One region of the Caldalkalibacillus horti genome, then DNA from elsewhere that is predicted to be linked to it. Evidence: riboswitches for the same ligand, from Rfam matches in the RefSeq annotation. Region 1 holds a riboswitch; each other region holds the start of a gene.
The links. A riboswitch is a leader RNA that binds a small molecule or an ion and turns the genes downstream of it on or off. The one in region 1 is predicted to bind thiamine pyrophosphate.

Region 1 (6,541 bases):
CGTATTCTCGTTACCGTGAGTACCATGCGGATAATGGAGCAGCGGATTTAGCAGGAAAAGATAAAATGATTCATGCTCTTCAATCCTTAAAGCAGTATGTAAATCGTGTTGATGATGAGCAGAAGTCCTTATCTACTTTGAAAATTAATGGTAAAAGTAACTTTTCTCGACTGTTCTCCAGTCACCCTGAATTGGATGATCGTATCAAACGTTTACAGTCTAGATAATAAGAATAAATATGATTAAATAAAGACGAAGGATTAAGTCATAGTCGATGACCTAACCCCTCGTCTTTTTCTTTAGAGAATTTCTAAACGGTGGTGTAAGATTTCTTTAATTTTAAACAATGATGGAATATTAAAATACGACCTAGGGCTTGTAGGAAGGTCTATAAAGAAATACCCTTACGTTCACGGAAATCTATTCCCCGATAATACGTATCGGCAACTATAATATTTGGACCAACACAGCTAGACTGTGGACAGTAGCAGTTAAACGGCTGAAACAGAGAGTGCTTTTGCCAGCGTTCAAAGCAATCATCTAGTCGATCTGTTCTGAGATTTCCTAATGGCTCCACATCACCAAAATCTGTAACGATGACTTCGCCAGTGAAGATGTTTGTGTTTAAACGATTATGCCCATCTGGGTCGTTTCTAACAGTCACATTGTGGCTGTCCTTCATTCTCTTAACTAGAGCCAGGTCTTCTTCACTGCTGTTACACGCGTAGAAGGGTAGAGTACCAAATAGAATCCAAAGGTCGGGATCGCGTTCATCTAGAAGACGATTGTACACGCCTCTCAGCTCTGCTAGAGATAAGATTTTCATATGCCTAGCAAAGTCACTTGGATAAAGTGGATGAACCTCATGTCTCTGACAGCCTAATTCTTTAATGATATGGTGAATACGTGAAAGCTTGCCTGCTGTATGCTCAGAAATTAAAGATTCTGCAGAGACAAAAACGCCTCTTTTTGCTAATTCTATTGTATTTTCAACCATTGTGTTGAATGTCTTTTCCGCTTGGCTAAAGGAAACGGGGTGCATTTTATGGACATAAGCCGTTCGATAAAAATCCTGGGCATCCACATAGTTAAAGGAAATATGCAGAACATCCAAATAAGGTAGGATAGCCTCGTAACGATCTAAATCTAACGTTAAATTAGAATTGATTTGTGTCTTGGCTCCTCGTTCATGAGCATAACGTAGTAATGGAACGATATAATCGGTAATAATCTGTTGATTAAACATCGGCTCTCCACCTGTAATGCTCAATGTATCTAAGTGTTCGATCTCATCTAAGCGTTGGAAAATGAGAGGAAGTGGAATTCTCTCCTCTGAATCCTTCATGGTAAGCACGTCTCCTACAGCACAGTGCTCACAGCGTAAATTACATAAATTTGTTACAGTAAACTCTATACTAGTTAACTTGTTTGATCCAAATTGTTTCCGACGATCTATCGCTTCCCATGGGTCATTTTGTGGACTCATAGGTGATTTAAGCTGAGTAAGCATATAACTTAATCCTCCTTTAGTTCAATCCTTACTATAGCTCTATGGGGAAAGCTTCGTCAATGAGATTGTTCATATTTCTTGTATAAATTTTTATATATTTGATTATGGACGAAGGCTCTTATCCTAAGCAGACGATGGCTATAGAAATTACGGTTCTAAAGTAATGTTCTTTATAGATGGTTTAGTAGATGTTCTAATAGATGTGACCTTTCAATGACATCACTATATAAACGTTACAGGTACGGAATCAGACAGCGTAATTAGTTTTCTTTACGTGATTTCATATGTTATACTAGTACCAAGAAGATCGTTGAATTCTATTGTTCATAAATCATTTTAATGAAATGACTAGGGGTGCCTTTTGGCTGAGAGAAATTTTTCAACCCTTAACCTGATCTGGGTCATGCCAGCGTAGGGAAGTCACAGATGAATAGATAAGTCTGGCTTCCTTTCCTGAGTGAAAAGGGAGTTTTTTATGTTTAATCAGAGGCTTTTAAGGCTACACGGAATAGGAGGATGAAAGATGTTTAAGGAGTTTCATTTATATGTGATTACGGGTGAGCAGTTTTACCCGAACAAAAACTATTTAGATGTCATCGAGCAAGCGATATTAGGAGGAGCTGATATTGTTCAGCTGCGTGAAAAGAATAAATCGAAAAAAGAGCTGTTAGAAATGGCTAAGGAGCTTAAAGCGCTAACGGCAAAATACAACGTTCCGTTTATTGTGAATGATCATATGGATATTGCTTTAGCGGTGGATGCTGACGGCATTCACTTAGGACAAGATGATCTACCTTTAGAAGAAGCGAGAAAAATTTTGGGGCCAGATAAAATCATTGGCATCTCTACACATGCTTTAGAGGAGGCATTGGAAGCAGAACGCAATGGTGCTGATTATATAGGAGTAGGACCAGTTTTTGAAACAAAGAGTAAGGTTGATGTAGTGGACCCGGTTGGACTAGAGTATGTACAGGAAGTGGTTGCGAACACGACCATTCCATTTGTGGCTATTGGTGGAATCAAGCAGCATAATGTACAGCAGGTATTAGATGCAGGAGCAAAAAGAATTTGTGTGATTAGTGCAATTGTGGGTGCTGAGGATGTTCAGGAAGCAGCTAGAGCACTCAGTGTAACGATTCAAAAAAGCTAGGAGTGAAGCAAGCACCATGAAGACATTACTGATTAATGGTAGGGAAGAGGAATTAGAGGTCACTACGTTAGACGAAGTAATTCAGCATTTTCAGCTTAAGCCTGAGCATGTGGTTGCAGAGGTTGATGGACAGATTGTTGATCGCTCTGAGTGGGCTAACTATGAGCTGAATACGGGAATGAAATTAGAGCTTGTTCATTTCGTAGGAGGTGGCTGATATGCTAGGACAGGATCGTTTAGAGATCGGGGGGAAATCCTTTTCCTCTCGTTTTATGATAGGGACGGGAAGATACCCGAACCCATATATTCAGCAGGAAGCGATTAAAGCTTCTGAAGCAGAAATACTAACGTTTGCCATTCGAAGAGTGAATCTAGATGCGCCTGATGAGGATGCTATTCTACAGCATTTGGATGGAATGAACTTTACGTATCTACCGAATACAAGTGGAGCGAAAACAGCGGATGAGGCGGTACGTATTGCTCGGTTAGCTAAGGCTTCCGGAATTTCAAACTGGATTAAGGTGGAGATCAGTGTTAATGAAAAGACACTACTTCCTGATCCGATTGAAACGCTTAAGGCAACAGAGATTCTGGCTAAGGAAGGCTTTGTAGTGCTTCCATATACATCAGATGACCCTGTTTTGTGTAAAAGGCTAGAGGAAGCAGGAGCTGCTGCTGTTATGCCAGGTGGAGCACCGATTGGTACAGGGCTTGGCATTCTTAACCCATACAATCTAGGTTTAATTGTGGAAGAGGCGAATGTGCCGATTATCGTGGATGCTGGGTTAGGATCGGCGATGGATATTGCTCAAGCGATGGAGCTTGGAGCTTCTGGGGTACTAATGAATACTCCTGTGGCTAAGGCGAAGGACCCGATTAAGATGGCTAGAGCGATGAAATTAGCGATTGAAGCGGGACGCTTGTCTTATCTAGCTGGAAGAATTCCAAAGAAAAAATATGCAACGGCAAGCAGTAAGCTAGAAAATCTTTCAAGCAAGTAGGGATGTCCATTGAATACCCAAAAGAAACAAGTACCGATTGCTGTGCTTGGCGGTGGAGTGATTGGATTAGCGATTGCGTTTGAATTAGCCAAAAGAAAGCATAAGGTTACCGTGATAGAAAAGGGACTATGTGGTGGTCAGGCAACGGGAGCAGCTGCTGGGATGCTGGCTCCCTACTCTGAAATCGGTGAGGATCCTGACGATTTTTTTTCGATGTGCCATGAGAGCTTGCTGCTATATCCAGAGTGGCAGGCTGATGTTAAAGAGGTATCAGAGTTAGATTTTGAATACAATACGTCTGGAAGCTTACATGCGGTGTTTCATGAGGCGGATGAATTAGCCCTTGAAACAAGATTACAGTGGCAAAAAGGCTGGCAGGTACAATCTGAAATTGTAAAGGGTCAAGCCCTTCGTCATTTAGAGCCACACCTCACAGATGATGTTATTGCTGCCATGTATTATCCAGGTGAGCATCATGTCTACTCTCCAGATTATGTTGTAGCTTTAAAAGAGGCTTGTCTCCGCTTAGGTGTAGGGATTATTGAGAATGCTGGAGCAGTCAGCTTTGCTGATATAAGGCAGGATGGAGTAGCAATCGCTACGGAGCAGCAAGGAAATATTGATGCAGATACATGTATCGTGGCAACCGGAGCTTGGACCTCTGAGTATGAAGAAGCTCTCCAGATTCGATTACCGATCTACCCTATTAGAGGACAGATTTGTGCTTTTGAGCAAGGTATGGAAGAGGTTAAGCATATGGTATTTTCCAGCCAGGGGTATGTTCTTTCCAAAAGAAATGGAAGTATTGTATGTGGAGCATCAGAGGATGTAGCTGGATTTGATACGTCCGTGACCGATAAAGGGATTAACCGATTGTTGAAATGGAGTCATAAGCTGTTTCCTTTTACAGAGATCATGGAGCCCTTTCATAAATGGGCTGGACTGCGTCCAGCAACACAGGATGGGTATCCGTTAATAGGTAGATTAGGGCATTGTCCTTCTATTATTGTTTCCAGTGGGCATTATCGTAATGGAATTTTACTAAGTCCGAGAAACGCAAGGCTAGTGGCAGATATCTATGAAAACAAACCTGCAGGTTTGGATATGAATTTATTTAATCCGGTTAGGTTTTCATAATAGTATAAGGAGAAATGCTTCATTAGATGTGGGTTAGGCTTTGTTTGTTTTGTTTCTTAATAAAGTGATGAAGGGTTGGGAGCTAAAATGATTTATCGTGCCTTAACGATTGCTGGCTCAGATAGTGGTGGTGGAGCTGGAATTCAAGCAGATCTAAAGACATTCCAAGAGCTAGGAACGTTCGGGATGTCAGTCATTACAGCATTGACTGCCCAAAATACGCAGGGCGTTCATGGCGTTTATCCTCAAAGTATTGAGGCTGTAGAGGCTCAATTGGAAGCGGTTCTTAGTGATATTGGGGTAGATGCGGTTAAAACAGGAATGCTCTTTAATGCGGAAATTATTGAAGCTGTATCGAAATGTCTAAAGAAATATGGGGTAGAGAGAATCGTTGTCGATCCGGTTATGGTGGCAAAAGGTGGTCATGCTCTTTTACATCCAGAGGCTGTTGAAGCGGTTCGTAAACACTTAATTCCATTATCTATGGTGATTACTCCAAATATTCCAGAGGCTGAGGTGATTATTGGCGAGGAAGGTATCTCATCCTTAGCTGATATGAAGGAAGCCGCTAAAAAGATCTACAATCTTGGAGCGAAGAATGTAGTCCTTAAAGGTGGTCATTTGTCAGAGGAAGAATCGACAGATGTACTCTATGATGGCAACGAATTCACCTATTTTCCTGTTCAACGTATTCAGACCAAGCATACTCATGGGACAGGCTGTACCTTTGCTTCAGCTATTGCAGCAGGTTTAGCAAAAGGACTATCTGTTGTCGAAGCTACGAAGGTGGCAAAAGAGTTTATTACATGTGCTATTGAGGAATCCTTGGAGCTTGGAAAGGGCATTGGTCCGACGAATCATAGTGCTTATCGTTTGAGACAGGGTTCATAAATTCATATTGTGAATGAGGAGCAGACCTAAAAGTCAGGATAATGACTAAGGCTTCTCCTTTTTTATTTTAAGACTTCTTTAATTGAAGAGATAACTGATTACGTATTTCCTGAAGCCTAGTTAATGCATTTTCCTCTAAGACTGGCATCACTTTTTCGATAAGTTTACATAACAGTATGATTATTATATACTTTACTTGGAAATTTAACTAGAGGATGTGATTAAAATAGAAAAACTACCTAATATGGAACCAGTAATAGTAGAGCATGATGAATTGAAGTTGATAGGTATACCTTGTATAAGCTTAAAAGATATGAAGAATAAGTTTGTGCTTGCGAAGGAATCCCTTCTTTCATCAACTAAACATTTTCCTCAAGTGGTCAATCACAATATTCATTATGGAATATGGCCAATGGAAGAGTCTCAGAATAATCCTGAAACACATGCGTATATTCTTTGTGTGGAGGTAAGTACCTTTGAGCAGATACCTGAATGGTTTGTTAAAATTACGCTACCCAAACAACGTAATGTAGTCGTAGCCAATGAAGAAGGGAATTTTGACGCAGCTGGTGAAGTCATCCTTTCGTACATCCAAGATCATCACATAAAGCTATCCTCAGATAATCTTACTTATCGAATATGCGAAAAGTATAATTATGATGCCGAGGGCTTCTCACGATATTCGCTGCCAATTGCTTCTCATTCTATAGTATAGTCAATTCATCTGTACATCTGTACATCTGTATTGCTGATTCTTTAGTATAATTGAAGAAAGAACTAAATTGGTCGGCAAAAAAATTATAGATAGGAGTAGTTTTATGGAGTGTAAAGACACAAACCTTACATATCAAA
Region 2 (6,541 bases), on a different contig from region 1:
TTAGCTACAGTAAGCTAAGTTTTGTGCTTATTGGGATAATCATTTGTTTTTCTTGACAGCTTGTTTTTACTAGAGTATATTGTTCAGTGTAATTATATTAATAGTATTAATATACATATAATTAATATAAATGAAGGCCTTATGCAGGAGGGACATATGATTACTTTATTGATCTTAATCGGCAGCTTTGCCGTGCTGTTTCTGTTAAAGCGAGCGGGATACACTCAGCGCTCAAATCGAGAATTGGCTAATTATTCAATGGCTTTTTTTCTAGTGTTTTTTGGTTTAAGTCATTTTTACAAAAAATCCGAGCTTATGATGATCTTACCTAGCTGGGTTCCGTTTCCCGAATTTGTTGTCTATGTAACAGGAGTGATAGAAATTGTTTTTGCGATCGGTTTACTGTTTGAAAGAACAAGAAGGGTGACTGGAGTCCTGGTAGCTCTTTTCTTTGTAGCGATACTCCCAGCTAATGTGCATAAAGCGATCAATGATTTAGAAATATCTGGTGCCATGAGTTCGACGTTTCTTTCATGGGTCCGCTTATTTTTCCAGCCGATCTTTATAGTGTGGGTGTTATACAGTAGTAAAAAACAGAATTAGAGGGAGGGGAAGAAATGCAGTTACAAGCAAAGTATGTAGTATTAGGGCTTTTATACAAAAGATCTATGTCTGGCTATGACATGAAAAAGCAATTTGAAAAGTATTTCACCTACTTTTTTGATGCTAGCTATGGGAGTGTATATCCTACTTTAACCAAGCTTGAGCAGGATAACTGTATTGTCAAGCACACCATTATTCAAGAGGATAAGCCAAATAAGCACGAGTATGAAATTACTTCAACAGGTAGAGAGCTGTTTGAGGAATATCTGAACAGTCCAGTGTTAGATGACAGTATTCGAGCCGATCTTTGTGTGCGACTATTTTTCGGGGAGTTTGCAAGTAAGGAAACGGTTCTCAAATGGATGAATGAACGAATCAAAAAAAACGAGACCATCGTAGCCGAGTTACAGGAGGAGTATGAGCGTATCAAATCAGAGATGTCCGTCACTCAAGAGATTACGATTCAGATCGGAATTGATTATCATCGAGCACAGGCAGACACATTAAGAAAAGGATTGAAGCTTCTCGATCAGGATTCATCTACTTAAATCTACAGAATACATCTACTTAAGATATAAAGGAGAGGGAATAATGAAGATTCTCATTTTTTTACATGTCCTAGGAGCTGTAATGTTTCTTGGCAATGTGATTACAGCAGCTTTTTGGAAAATCAGAGCAGAAAGAGGAAAAGATATCGCACATATTCATAAGGCAGTAAAAAATGTTATGTTTGCAGATTATGTTTTTACCTTGCCTGGTATTATACTTCTTATTATTACAGGTAACTTGATGGCTTTCCAGGCAGGATATGCGATGATGGAATGGAACTGGGTCACAGTCTCTCAAGGCTTATTCATTCTTACAGGACTACTTTGGGTGATTATTTTACTCCCAAATCAACGAAAAATGATTAAAGAAAGTGAAAAGTCTATCAGCTTAGGCCAGCTTACACCGTCATATAAAAAAGCATCTAGGATCTGGGATGTGTGTGGGAGTCTAGCAAATTTAATACCGTTAGTTGTGCTTTACTTGATGCTAGCTAAACCTTTTTAAACTTAAATCATTCATTTGTAGTCGGATTTACAAGCTTTGATCTATTTGAATAAGAGTGTGGCGCATCAAACGGTTATTACAGAGAAAAAGAGCTACTCTAAATGGCGAAAACTTTCGAGTAGCTCTTTTTAATATCTAACAGTTAAATATTGAGTGAGAGTCTAGTAAATGGATTCCCTATTCTTTTTATTATCCTTACATCAATGAATTTATTACTTAATTGTTAATAGGATATACGGTATCTAGATACTCTAATGCATCAGTCCACTCAGGATCATCGACGCTTATAACGCTCCCATTTCTCGTTGCTAGAGAAAGTGTTGCTTCATTCTCTTTTAGAAATACAATATATTCTTTGCCTAATTCGATACTAGGTGGCAATGCAAGTGGGTAAGTAGTATCAATGCCATCACCTTTAAAGATTTGTAGTAACTCAACATTAGCAAACTTGATATATTTATGCTCATGATTCATACTTCTAGGAACTATACGAATAATATGATCTGAAAATTGATCTAGCTCCTGTAGGCTTTCAGCTTGTTCCTGAACAGTAACAGCTTGCATTTGAATGGAGTCAATTCCTAGTGAATTATTAATATAGTCAATAAAGGATACATCCGTGTGATTTTCAATAAACTCTTGGTAACCAACTAACCCGTCTTCAGTAATCTCCACAATGGCAGGCTTATAAATTGAGGTATGGATCCGATTTGGAAATAATTCATCATCCCAATATCCAAGGAACAAAACATACGTACTATCTAACTGGTAGCGTCCTACTTTATCATAAACAACTATTTCTTTAGAAATAGCTTCTCCCTTCAAAACAGACTGGATTTGAACTTTGTATTCCCTTGAAAATATATCAAACTCTTTATCTTCAATGATTGTCCCTACGGTAATAAACTGGGCTCTTTCAATTAAATTGTCTAAGGTAGGCTCAAAAAGCGATTTGCTTGATGAATAAACAACGGTTTGGTTTTCTTCCAAGCTAGATTGTTCAATTTGATTCTCATTTTGAGAAGTAAAAACATTACTTTGAAATAGCAAGATTATGGATAGGGATAAAGTAAGGATGACAAACATTGAAGTTTTATACTTTTTAATTTTCACAAAAAAAACCTCCCAATTTAATAGACTTGATTTAGATGCCTTTGGTCTCGAGTTGTTAATGAAGTTCTTGTAGAATCTCCACCCATTAGGTCACTAGAATTAGTAGAATGACCAAACCATCCTAATCCATGACCTATTTCATGAATGAAGGTATTTCTATGATAATTACTATTTTGGTTACTAAAGTAGTATATATATGCCTCAGCTCTACTAATTCTTACACCTGTTTTAGTAGAATTACTATACGTCCAATTTCCTTCTACATTTCCTGCTATAAAAGTTTCTCCTGCTGCTGTATCATCTAAATCAGGTCTATATCTTCTAAGATTTTCGTATGTTCCAGCTCGAATAATAAAATTTGCATTACTAACATCGTCCGTATTAAAAAAATTTGCTCTAGATATCCCAGCATTACTCCATTGATTCTTAGCATGAGTAACATGACCATTAAAAACAGAGCTTGTAAAACTATTATCTATAGGACCCTGCCAGGCTGTTGGAGTTGAGAGCCACCTGCCTATCCTATCAGCCGATTCTTCATTAGCATACCAATAGGACAGAGTTCCTAGGTTATTTGCATAAGAAATAATATTGCTTAGAGAGAAAATTAAGAAAACTGAAAAAATGGTAATGAAAAGTCTTTTTAACATGAATGAGCCTCCATTTCACTTTTAGTTGATTTTATTTATTCACTTTCTATAATATGGTATCTTATTTACAAAAAAAGTAAATGCCTATTTTATTATTTTTAAAATAGAGAAACAAATACTCTTTGTGTCATTGAATTGTTATTGAGATTTAAGAATAAGTGTGGTATGTTTGGTCATAGAATCCTGTAGCAGGGTTCTGTACATTAAAAACTAAATATCGTCATTTCACTAGGGGTGCTTTTGAGCTGAGAATGGCATTAGCCTAAACCCTTAACCTGATCTAGATAATACTAGCGTAGGGAAGTGAAGAGGATTGAGTATGATACGACACATATTAAGATAGATGATCATTCCTAATACAAGTCAATGAGTCTAAGAGCTTATCTAGTTCATCAAAGAGCTGCACGTAGATTTGTTTACTTGTTTCCAGTACTGGAGTATTCATTTATCTATAGATAAGTGTCCGAAAAATACACACAAGCCACTTTCTTCCTGAGAGTGGTTTTTTAATTGCTCTCATGAAGCTTTGCCTTATTAAAAGGCATTGTTTGTTGCCTATTTACTTCTTTCTTTTGGGGAGAGTGAAGGTGGGAGGTACGCTAGAACCAGAAAAGCTCGTTCTTAGTGGGTGACGAACAAAAGGAGAGCTAGAAAATGAAAAAGAAGGGATTAACCTTAACGGACATCCTAGTAACAGTTGTTATTGCTATTATTTTTGCTGTAATTTACAAGCTATGGGGGCCGCTGTATTATGCGTTAAAGCCCTTTGGGCTGCATTTGGAGCAGGCCGTGTATGGGATGTGGTTTATGGCGGCTACTGTAGCATTCTTAATTATTCGAAAGCCAGGGGTAGCTCTGCTTGCTGAAGTAGCTGCGGCATCGGGAGAGCTGGTGATGGGAGCAGAATGGGGACTAGAAACACTGGTCTATGGTGTTTTTCAAGGTTTAGGAGCAGAGCTTATTTTCCTTATTTTTGCTTACAAATCCTATTCATTGTTTGTGACAAGCTTAGCAGCTATCGGTGCCACGGCTGGCTCCTTTGTCATGGACACAATAAGAGGGTATATTTTTGATTATGAGCTGTGGAACTTATTACTTTTAATTGGTATGCGTACGGTAGGGTCAATCATTATTGTTGGTGTCTGTGCCTATTATCTTGTGAAGGCATTGGAGAGCACAGGAGTGACTGAGCTTGTTCGCTCAAGCTCCAAGGAAGATTATGATGCGTTGAATAAATAAATATTCCTAGTAGCATGATTCAGAAAGGAGAAGCTTTTGAACTCAGTAAGTGAACAGTAGTCATACTTTTATTTAAGGAAAAGAGGTTGTCATGATGACAAGAAAAGCGATGGGTGTTAAGGATTTAAGGCTAAAATTTCCCGGTGCTTCTTCTCTGTTGTTTACGGATTTATCCCTAGCCATTGAAGAGGGTGAAAAAGTATTGCTTCTAGGTCCAAGTGGCTGTGGAAAGTCAACTTTATTACAGGTTCTTTCAGGAATGATTCCTCAGTCTATTGATATACCAGTTAAGGCAGAGGAAGTATCACTTCCAGAATCATGGGGCTTTTTATTCCAGGATCCAGATACTCAATTCTGTATGCCCTTTGTGGATGAAGAGCTTGCTTTTGTCCTTGAAAATCTTTGTCTGCCGCAGGATCAAATGCACGCTAGAATTGAGGAACTCTTGCACATGGTCGGGCTGAGGCTTGAAAACCCGCACATTCCTATCCAGTCCTTATCACAAGGGATGAAGCAAAGGTTAGCTTTAGCAAGTGTGCTAGCCTTAAAGCCAAATGCTCTATTTTTGGATGAGCCAACTGCCCTATTAGATCCTTCAGGTACTATTCAAATTTGGCAGCTTATAAAGCAGCTGGATATCGTTCAAACGGTGGTCATTGTCGAGCATAAAATTAATGAAATTATTGATTATGTAGATCGTGTTATTTTATTAAGCCCTGGTGGAAATATAGTAGCTGATGCGCAACCCGAAACTTTGTTCACAGAATATAGAAGTCTATTAATTGATTATGGAATATGGTATCCGGATGTTTGGGAGGATTACTCTATTTTACGTAAAAAGAATAAGGCTACTAAGGGTGTAATAACCGAGGAAATTTGGTCGCCAACCCTTAATATAAAATCTAACAATTCTGTATCAGAGACCCTCATCCAACTGAATCAATTTATGGGCTATAGAGGATCAGAAGCTAAGCTGAACATAGCTGAAGCAGAGGTTACAAGAAATGATTGGATTGCCATTACAGGAGAAAATGGAGCGGGTAAAAGCACTTTGCTTTTAGCCTTGATGCAGCTTATTAAAACAAGTGGGAGCTATCTGCTTAAAGGGAGCCAGATTGAAGGATTTCATACTGACCTCTCCAGTCAGATTGGCTATGTATTTCAGAATCCTGAATTTCAGTTTGTGACCAATTCCGTTTACGATGAGCTAGCTTATTCCTTAAAAATGATGAGCATCGCTCAAAAGCAGCTAGAAGGAACTATTGCGGAAACGATAACGAGGTTTGAGCTAGATGGCAAGGAGAATGTGCATCCCTACCAGCTTTCGATGGGACAAAAAAGGCGTTTAAGTGTGGCAACCGCAATGATCATGAAGAAAAACCTGTTGCTTCTAGATGAGCCTACGTTTGGGCAGGATGCTAAAAATACATTTGCGATCTTAGAGCAGCTAGAGCAATTAAGACGGGAAGGAACCACTATTATAATGGTTACTCATGATATGGAGATTGTAAAGCATTTTGCTACTAAAGTGTGGATCATAGAGAAGGGGACTCTAGCAGAACAACTGAAACCGATTGGTAATGAAGAGGAGCAAAGATTATGCAAATCGATTTAACCTTTCAGCAAACCTGGCTGTATCGTGTAAATCCAAGTGTTAAGCTTATCGTCTCCCTACTTTTATTCGTACAGGTATTATTGGTCCACCATATTGATTTTATGATTAATTTATGTGTGGTTACTTTACTTCTGCTTGCCTTTTTTACTGGGCATCCGTGGAGAAGAGTTCTTTTATTTAGTATCCCTTTTGTCATTATCTTTATCTCTACAGCAACATCTATGATTTTTTTTGGTAAGGGAGATACGACCTGGTTCCGTTGGGGGCT
Region 3 (6,541 bases), on a different contig from region 1:
GATAAGCTACCACATTCTTTAGATAAATACATAGACTTCTTATCGAGATGCTTGCAGGTAGCACAACTCAATCAATTGCCCGTAGCCCTTCATGCCGTACATGATAAAGCAAAGATTGTACTCGATTTACTGCAGCAATTAGGTATAAAGCAAGCCCATTTTCACTGGCTTAAAGCACCGAAGGACGTAGTGCTTGAGATAGTTGGAGCAGGGTACTTTATATCTGTCACTCCAGAGATTTGCTATAGAGAGCGTGATCAGAGATTGGCTGAACTCGTACCCTTACGCCAGCTACTTGTTGAAACGGATGGGCCATGGTCATACAAGGCTCCTTTTGAAGGACAGCGTACCTCTCCACTTATGATTGAAAGAGCTATTCAAAAGGTAGCAGAGGTTAAAGGAATATCCATTGATTTAGTACGGAATCAATTGGTTATGAATACACGGGGTTGTTATCACTTAATCATTTAGAATAAGTGAGTTCCTTATAAGACCGTGAGTAGCTCTCAGCGCACGGGGTTGCACAGCATGATGGCGGTAAGTTGACCTCATGACTTATGTTTTTTTCATACGTCAGTCTTGATTAAATAATTGGAGGGAAGCTGAGATGAAAATTGCTGCTTTATATGATATTCATGGAAATTTTCCAGCGTTACAGGCAGTTCTAGAGGAATTGAAGGAGGTAAAGCCTGATAGAATTGTAATAGGTGGGGACTTCATCTTTGGTCCAATGCCTATTGAAACATTAGAAGCTCTATCGAAGCTTGGAGATCAGGTTGTATATATACGTGGTAATGGAGACAGAGAAATTGTGCTAGTCTACGATGGCAAGGAGCTTCCAAAGCACTTATCTGGAGCTGTTAAAGAAGAAGCGGAATGGGTTGCTGGTAAGCTTTCACCAGAGATGAGAGATTTCTTAGCTCATCTTCCAAGTCAAGTAGAGTATACGATTGAGGGGTTAGGTCATATTTTGTTTTGCCATGCTACTCCTCGTAATGATTATGAAATCTTTACTCCCCTTTCCCCTAAAGAGAGGATTGAAGCTATGTTTACTAACGTTACTCATGACTGGGTTGTTTGTGGTCATACACACGTGCAGTTTAAAGAGAGTGTTGAGAACATTAGCATACTTAATGCTGGAAGTGTAGGTATGCCTTATGCAGAAAAACCTGGGGCATATTGGGCTCTGATTAGTTGTGATGGCTATGAGTTTCGGTATACACCATACGATTTACAAGCAGCTGCTCTTCTAATAGAGTCTAGCGGAAACCCTCAGGCTTCTGATTTTATACAAGGGAACCTGTTGAGTGGTCCTAAAGAGGACGAAGCGCTAGAGTTTTTGGAAAAGCTAGCTAATGAAAATAAAATGAACATGAATTAAGCTATCAGGTTTTATAGGAACTCTTCGTAAAGACAACAGAATGGATAGTAAAGTATAATTGCTATGAAAAATGAAATCATATATGATAGAGCTGAAGACGAAAAGCTGTATTATGCTTAATTTAGCCCTAAATTTTACAATAAAGGAGCCATCCGTATGTCAGTAGATATCTATCTAAACTTTAAGGGAAACTGCCGTCAAGCTGTTAAATTTTATGCTGAGGTTTTTGGTACTGAGCAGCCTAAAATTATGACCTTTGGTGAGGTACCGCCGAATCCTGAATATCCATTACCAGAGGAGGTAAAGGATTGGGTTATGCATACGCGTTTAAACGTTTACGGAAGAAATATGATGTTCTCTGATGTTTTTCCTAATATGCCTTTTGTAGAAGGGAACAACTTTAGTCTGTCACTTGTATTAGATAGTGAGGATGAGATTAAAGCGTTATTTGACAAGCTCAAAGAAGGTGGAAACGTGCAGATGGAGCTTCAAGAGACATTTTGGAGCAAGCTTTATGGCAGCTTAACAGACAAGTTTGGCATACAGTGGCAATTTAATCTAGGCATGGGTGAATGGTAAATGGTTGGCTTTGTGGAAAGGGTTTCGCGTAAAGGATTGTTGTTTTTATGGGAAGAGATGCTCGGAAATGATTTGATCATTTTCCGACAAAGTGATAAGCTTAAGTAGATTGTTTTCAATTGAATAAAATAGGAATCACTAGGGGTGCGAATAGCTGAGAGAGGTCTATGACCTTAACCCTTGAACCTGATCTAGGTAATGCTAGCGTAAGGGAAGTGGATGAATGTCGTATATTCTTTTTGGATAATAGACCGCTTTCTTTGACTAGAAAGTGGTTTTTTGTTTGTTCACATTTGCTTAGGCTATACATAGTTAGGAGGTATATCTTATGAACGAAGATCAGTTAAAGCAGCTAGTCGAGCAGGTCGATCATCGTCAGGATGAGCTCATCAGTTTGCTTGAGAAGCTTGTACGTTTCAAAACTCCAGCACCGCCTGCTAGGAATACTGGAGATGCTCAGGCTTTTATTGCAGATTATTTAAAGAGTATGCGCTTTGATGTGGAACAATGGGAGCTCTATCCGGGCGACTCAAATGTGGTAGGTGAACTGAAGGGGAGGGATTCTTCAAGCTATAAAAGTCTAATCATTAATGGGCATATTGATGTGGCTGAAGTAAGTGAGGATGAGGTGTGGGAAAGTGATCCTTTTACCCCGATTGTTCGCGATGGGGTTGTCATTGGTAGAGGCACTGCGGATATGAAGGGGGGCGTAGCTGGTGCTCTGTTTGCCATTCAATTGTTGCAGGAGGCTGGGATTGAATTGCCTGGAGATTTGACCTTTCAATCTGTAGTTGGAGAAGAGGTTGGAGAGGCTGGAACACTTTCCTGCTGTGAGAAGGGATATACAGCTGATTTTGCTCTTGTCGTGGATACAAGTGATCTTCATATTCAGGGTCAGGGAGGAGTCATCACGGGCTGGGTAACGCTTAAAAGTAGCCAGACATTCCACGATGCCACACGCAGAAATATGATCCATGCCGGTGGAGGGCTTAAAGGGGCAAGCACTATTGAGAAAATGATGAAGGTTATTGCTGGGCTACAGGAGCTTGAGCGTGATTGGGCAGTCATGAAAAGTTATCCTGGTTGTCCCGCTGGAGCCAATACGATCAATCCTGCCGTTATTGAAGGCGGTAGGCATGCTGCCTTTATTGCAGATGAATGTCGACTGTGGATTACCGTTCATTTCTATCCCGATGAGACCCATGAGCAAGTGATGAAAGAAATTGAAGGTCATTTACAGCTAGTCGCCCAAGCAGATCCATGGTTAAGAGAGAATCCATTGATTTTTGAATGGGGCGGCTCCTCCATGATTGAGGATCGCGGTGAAATTTTTCCGGCTCTTGAGGTAGATCCAGCTCACCGTGCTGTTCAGCTTTTAGCTCAAACTCATGAAGGAGTTTTGAAGACACCTGTGATTCAGGATGTATCAGCAACGGTGACGGATGGAGGCTGGTTTGGTCATGCAGAGATTCCAGCAGCCATTTATGGTCCAGGGGATCTAAGGAATGCACATGCGGTAAATGAACAGGTATCCATTCAGCAGTTAGTGGATTATACGAAGGTTATTTTAATATTCATGTATACATGGACACATACGAAAAAATAAGGAGGCTATTAATATGAAATTTTCAGCACGTTTATATGAGAAGCTACAGCCTATTTGGCGCAAAAATCATACTCATCCCTTTGTCACTGGAATGGGAGATGGAACATTAGATCGAGAAAAATTTCGCTTTTATATGGTACAGGATTATTTATATTTAATCGACTATGCTAAGCTTTTCGCCATTGGAGCCGTTAAGTCTGAGGATACGAAAACGATGGGGAAATTTGCAGCCCTATTAGATTCTACTTTAAATGAAGAGATGTCTTTACATCGACAGTATGCGAAAAGATTTGATATCTCAGAGGAAGAGCTTGAACAAGCAGAGCCTTCTCCTATTACGCTTGCTTACACTCACTATATGCTGCATTCTGCACAAAATGGAACTCTAGCAGAATTGGTAGCTGCCCTGCTTCCATGTATGTGGAGCTATTGGGAGATTGGCAAGGAGTTAAGTCAAATTCCGGGTGCAGCTGAGCATGAATTTTATGGAGAGTGGATTAGCATGTATAGCTCTGAAGAGTTTGGGGAGCTAGCCACTTGGTGTATTGAGCTGTTGGATGATTTGGCCGAGGGTAAATCATCCAAAGAGCTGAAGCGATTGGAGGAAATCTTCTTAAATACAACTCGGTACGAGTATATGTTCTGGGATATGGCTTACCATGAGACGATGTGGCCTGATGAGCAAGTAGATGAGTAAACCGGTTTTGCAGTTTGAGCATGTTGATTTTTCCTACGAAGGGGTAGTAGAAAGCCAAGGTCATTTACTAGATTCCCTAAGTTTAAGTATTGAAAAAGGAGAGTTTGTTTCCATAATCGGACCGAGTGGGTCAGGGAAAACGACTTTGTTTCGATTAATTAGTGGTCTAGAGCAGCCTTCACAAGGGCAAATACTCATGGTTGGTCAATGGAAAAAAGATCGGTTGGGGCAAGTCGGATATATGCCACAGCAAGACTTGCTTCTTCCTTGGAGGACGATTTTGGAAAACTCTTGCTTACCCCTTGAGTTAAAAGGAGTTAGCAAGGAGGAAGCGAAACGGAAGGTGCTTGACCTACTTGATGAGTTTGGGCTAGCAGGAACAGAACACCGTTACCCAACTGAACTCTCTGGCGGGATGAGGCAGAGAGTTTCCTTTTTACGTTCTGTACTAAGTGGTTCTCCTATTCTACTTCTTGATGAGCCCTTCAGTGCTTTAGATGCCATAACTCGTCTCTCTATGCAGGAATGGCTTATTCAGCAGTGGGAAAGGTGGGGGAAAACGATCTTGTTTATCACCCACGATGTAGACGAGGCTCTCTTTTTATCTGATCGTATATTGGTCTGCACACAAAAGCCAATTAAAGAATTGCAGGAGGTACAGGTTCCACTTGATCGACCACGGACATTACGTGATTTGAATCAAGGTCAGGTTATTGCTCTAAAGGAACTACTCATCCAGCAGCTAAGGGGCAATGGTCAATGAGGAACGTCATTAAAAAGTATGGAGCTGCACTGAGTTTTGTCCTCGTTTTATTGGTGATCTGGGAGATATGGGCACGAATCTATGACAAAAAGTTTATTATTCCGTCCCCTGTGCAAATTTTAATTCGGTTATGGGAGCTAAAAGAGGTTTTACTGCTCCATCATTTACCGTCCACATTACTTATTGTTTCAATTGGCTTACTCATTTCTCTAATTTTTGGAGTAGGGTTAGCTGCGTTAATGTCACTAAAAGGCTGGGCTAGAAGTACATTTTATCCGGTGGTTATTGCTTCGCAAACAATCCCAATTATTGCTTTAGCACCAATCTTTGTCTTATGGTTCGGTTATTCAATATGGGCGAAGGTAGCGGTTACCGTACTTATTACATTTTTTCCTATTGCGGTGAATACGTATGATGGTTTTCGTTCTGTCAGTAAGGAGTATAAGGAATTACTCTTAACGATGGGAGCTCGTCCAAAGGATATTTTTCTGAAGCTGAGTGTTCCTTCTGCGTTGCCACACTTTTTTTCAGGTTTAAAGGTTGCCGTTACGTTGAGTGTTATTGGAGCAGCAATTGGTGAGTGGTTAGGCGCTCAATCGGGTCTAGGATACTTTAGTAGAAGAATGATGACCCAATTTGATGGACCTGCTGTATTTGCTCCAATCCTATTATTATCTGTACTAGGAATTATTTTGTTTTTAGCTGTATCAAAAATAGAAGCCGTTGTTCTAAAATGGAGGAAGACGAAATGAAAAAGAGCTTGAAATTGGGTTTACTTTTACTTATGAGTTTAGTATTAGCTGCATGTTCACAAACAGGTAGCTCTAGTGATAATCATGAAGTAAGCATTATGTTAGATTGGTATCCAAATGCCGTTCATAGCTATCTATATGTAGCGGAGGAAAAAGGGTATTTTGAAGAAGAAGGTGTCAATGTATCTATTCAGTTTCCAACTAATCCTACGGACCCATTAAATTTAGTAGCTGCAGATCGTATAACACTTGGTCTGTATTATCAGCCTGATGTCATTATGGCACGTGCAAATGAGAATGTACCTGTTAAAGCTATTGCATCTATTGTGCGTTCCCCGTTAAATCATATTGTGTTATTAGAGGATAGTCCGATCCAATCGCCAAAGGATTTAGAAGGATTGAAGCTAGGCTACCCTGGAATTCCACTTAACGAGGCATTAATGCATACCATGATTAGTCATGATGGAGGAGATCCAGACGCTGTTGATATGATTGATGTGGGATTTGAACTAGGTTCATCTATGGTAACTAACAATGTTGATGCCGTTATTGGTGCGTATATTAATCATGAGGTTCCAGTGCTTCGCCACGAGGGGTATGAAACTCGTTATTTTAACCCAACTGATTTCGGTGTTCCTGCCTACAATGAAATTGTATTAGTGACTAGTGAAAATACATGGGAGGAAGAGCGGGAAGGCATTGAGGCGTTTTGGAGAGCTGCACGAAAAGGCTTTGAATTTATGCAGCAAAATCCAGATGAAGC

Region 2: another riboswitch for thiamine pyrophosphate. It lies ahead of J2S11_RS12990 (ECF transporter S component); the one in region 1 lies ahead of thiE (thiamine phosphate synthase).
Region 3: another riboswitch for thiamine pyrophosphate. It lies ahead of J2S11_RS09285 (acetylornithine deacetylase); the one in region 1 lies ahead of thiE (thiamine phosphate synthase).

The regions. Positions count from the first base shown of each region.
Region 1 is NZ_JAUSTY010000020.1:39,855-46,395, forward strand. It holds gene htpX (protease HtpX) at 1-227, shown strand, start outside; gene yfkAB (radical SAM/CxCxxxxC motif protein YfkAB) at 389-1,510, opposite strand; TPP riboswitch at 1,851-1,945, shown strand; gene thiE (thiamine phosphate synthase) at 2,034-2,660, shown strand; gene thiS (sulfur carrier protein ThiS) at 2,677-2,877, shown strand; gene J2S11_RS18290 (thiazole synthase) at 2,879-3,661, shown strand; gene thiO (glycine oxidase ThiO) at 3,671-4,798, shown strand; gene thiD (bifunctional hydroxymethylpyrimidine kinase/phosphomethylpyrimidine kinase) at 4,886-5,689, shown strand; gene J2S11_RS18305 (effector binding domain-containing protein) at 5,934-6,404, shown strand; gene J2S11_RS18310 (effector binding domain-containing protein) at 6,508-6,541, shown strand, end outside.
Region 2 is NZ_JAUSTY010000010.1:110,788-117,328, forward strand. It holds gene J2S11_RS12965 (DoxX family protein) at 157-603, shown strand; gene J2S11_RS12970 (PadR family transcriptional regulator) at 618-1,151, shown strand; gene J2S11_RS12975 (DUF2269 domain-containing protein) at 1,195-1,656, shown strand; gene J2S11_RS12980 (hypothetical protein) at 1,873-2,769, opposite strand; gene J2S11_RS12985 (zinc metalloprotease) at 2,787-3,419, opposite strand; TPP riboswitch at 3,640-3,738, shown strand; gene J2S11_RS12990 (ECF transporter S component) at 4,074-4,658, shown strand; gene J2S11_RS12995 (ABC transporter ATP-binding protein) at 4,750-6,273, shown strand; gene J2S11_RS13000 (energy-coupling factor transporter transmembrane component T family protein) at 6,258-6,541, shown strand, end outside.
Region 3 is NZ_JAUSTY010000006.1:224,490-231,030, reverse strand. It holds gene J2S11_RS09300 (TatD family hydrolase) at 1-471, shown strand, start outside; gene J2S11_RS09295 (metallophosphoesterase family protein) at 608-1,381, shown strand; gene J2S11_RS09290 (VOC family protein) at 1,538-1,960, shown strand; TPP riboswitch at 2,091-2,191, shown strand; gene J2S11_RS09285 (acetylornithine deacetylase) at 2,289-3,566, shown strand; gene tenA (thiaminase II) at 3,580-4,263, shown strand; gene J2S11_RS09275 (ABC transporter ATP-binding protein) at 4,256-5,026, shown strand; gene J2S11_RS09270 (ABC transporter permease) at 5,023-5,778, shown strand; gene J2S11_RS09265 (ABC transporter substrate-binding protein) at 5,775-6,541, shown strand, end outside.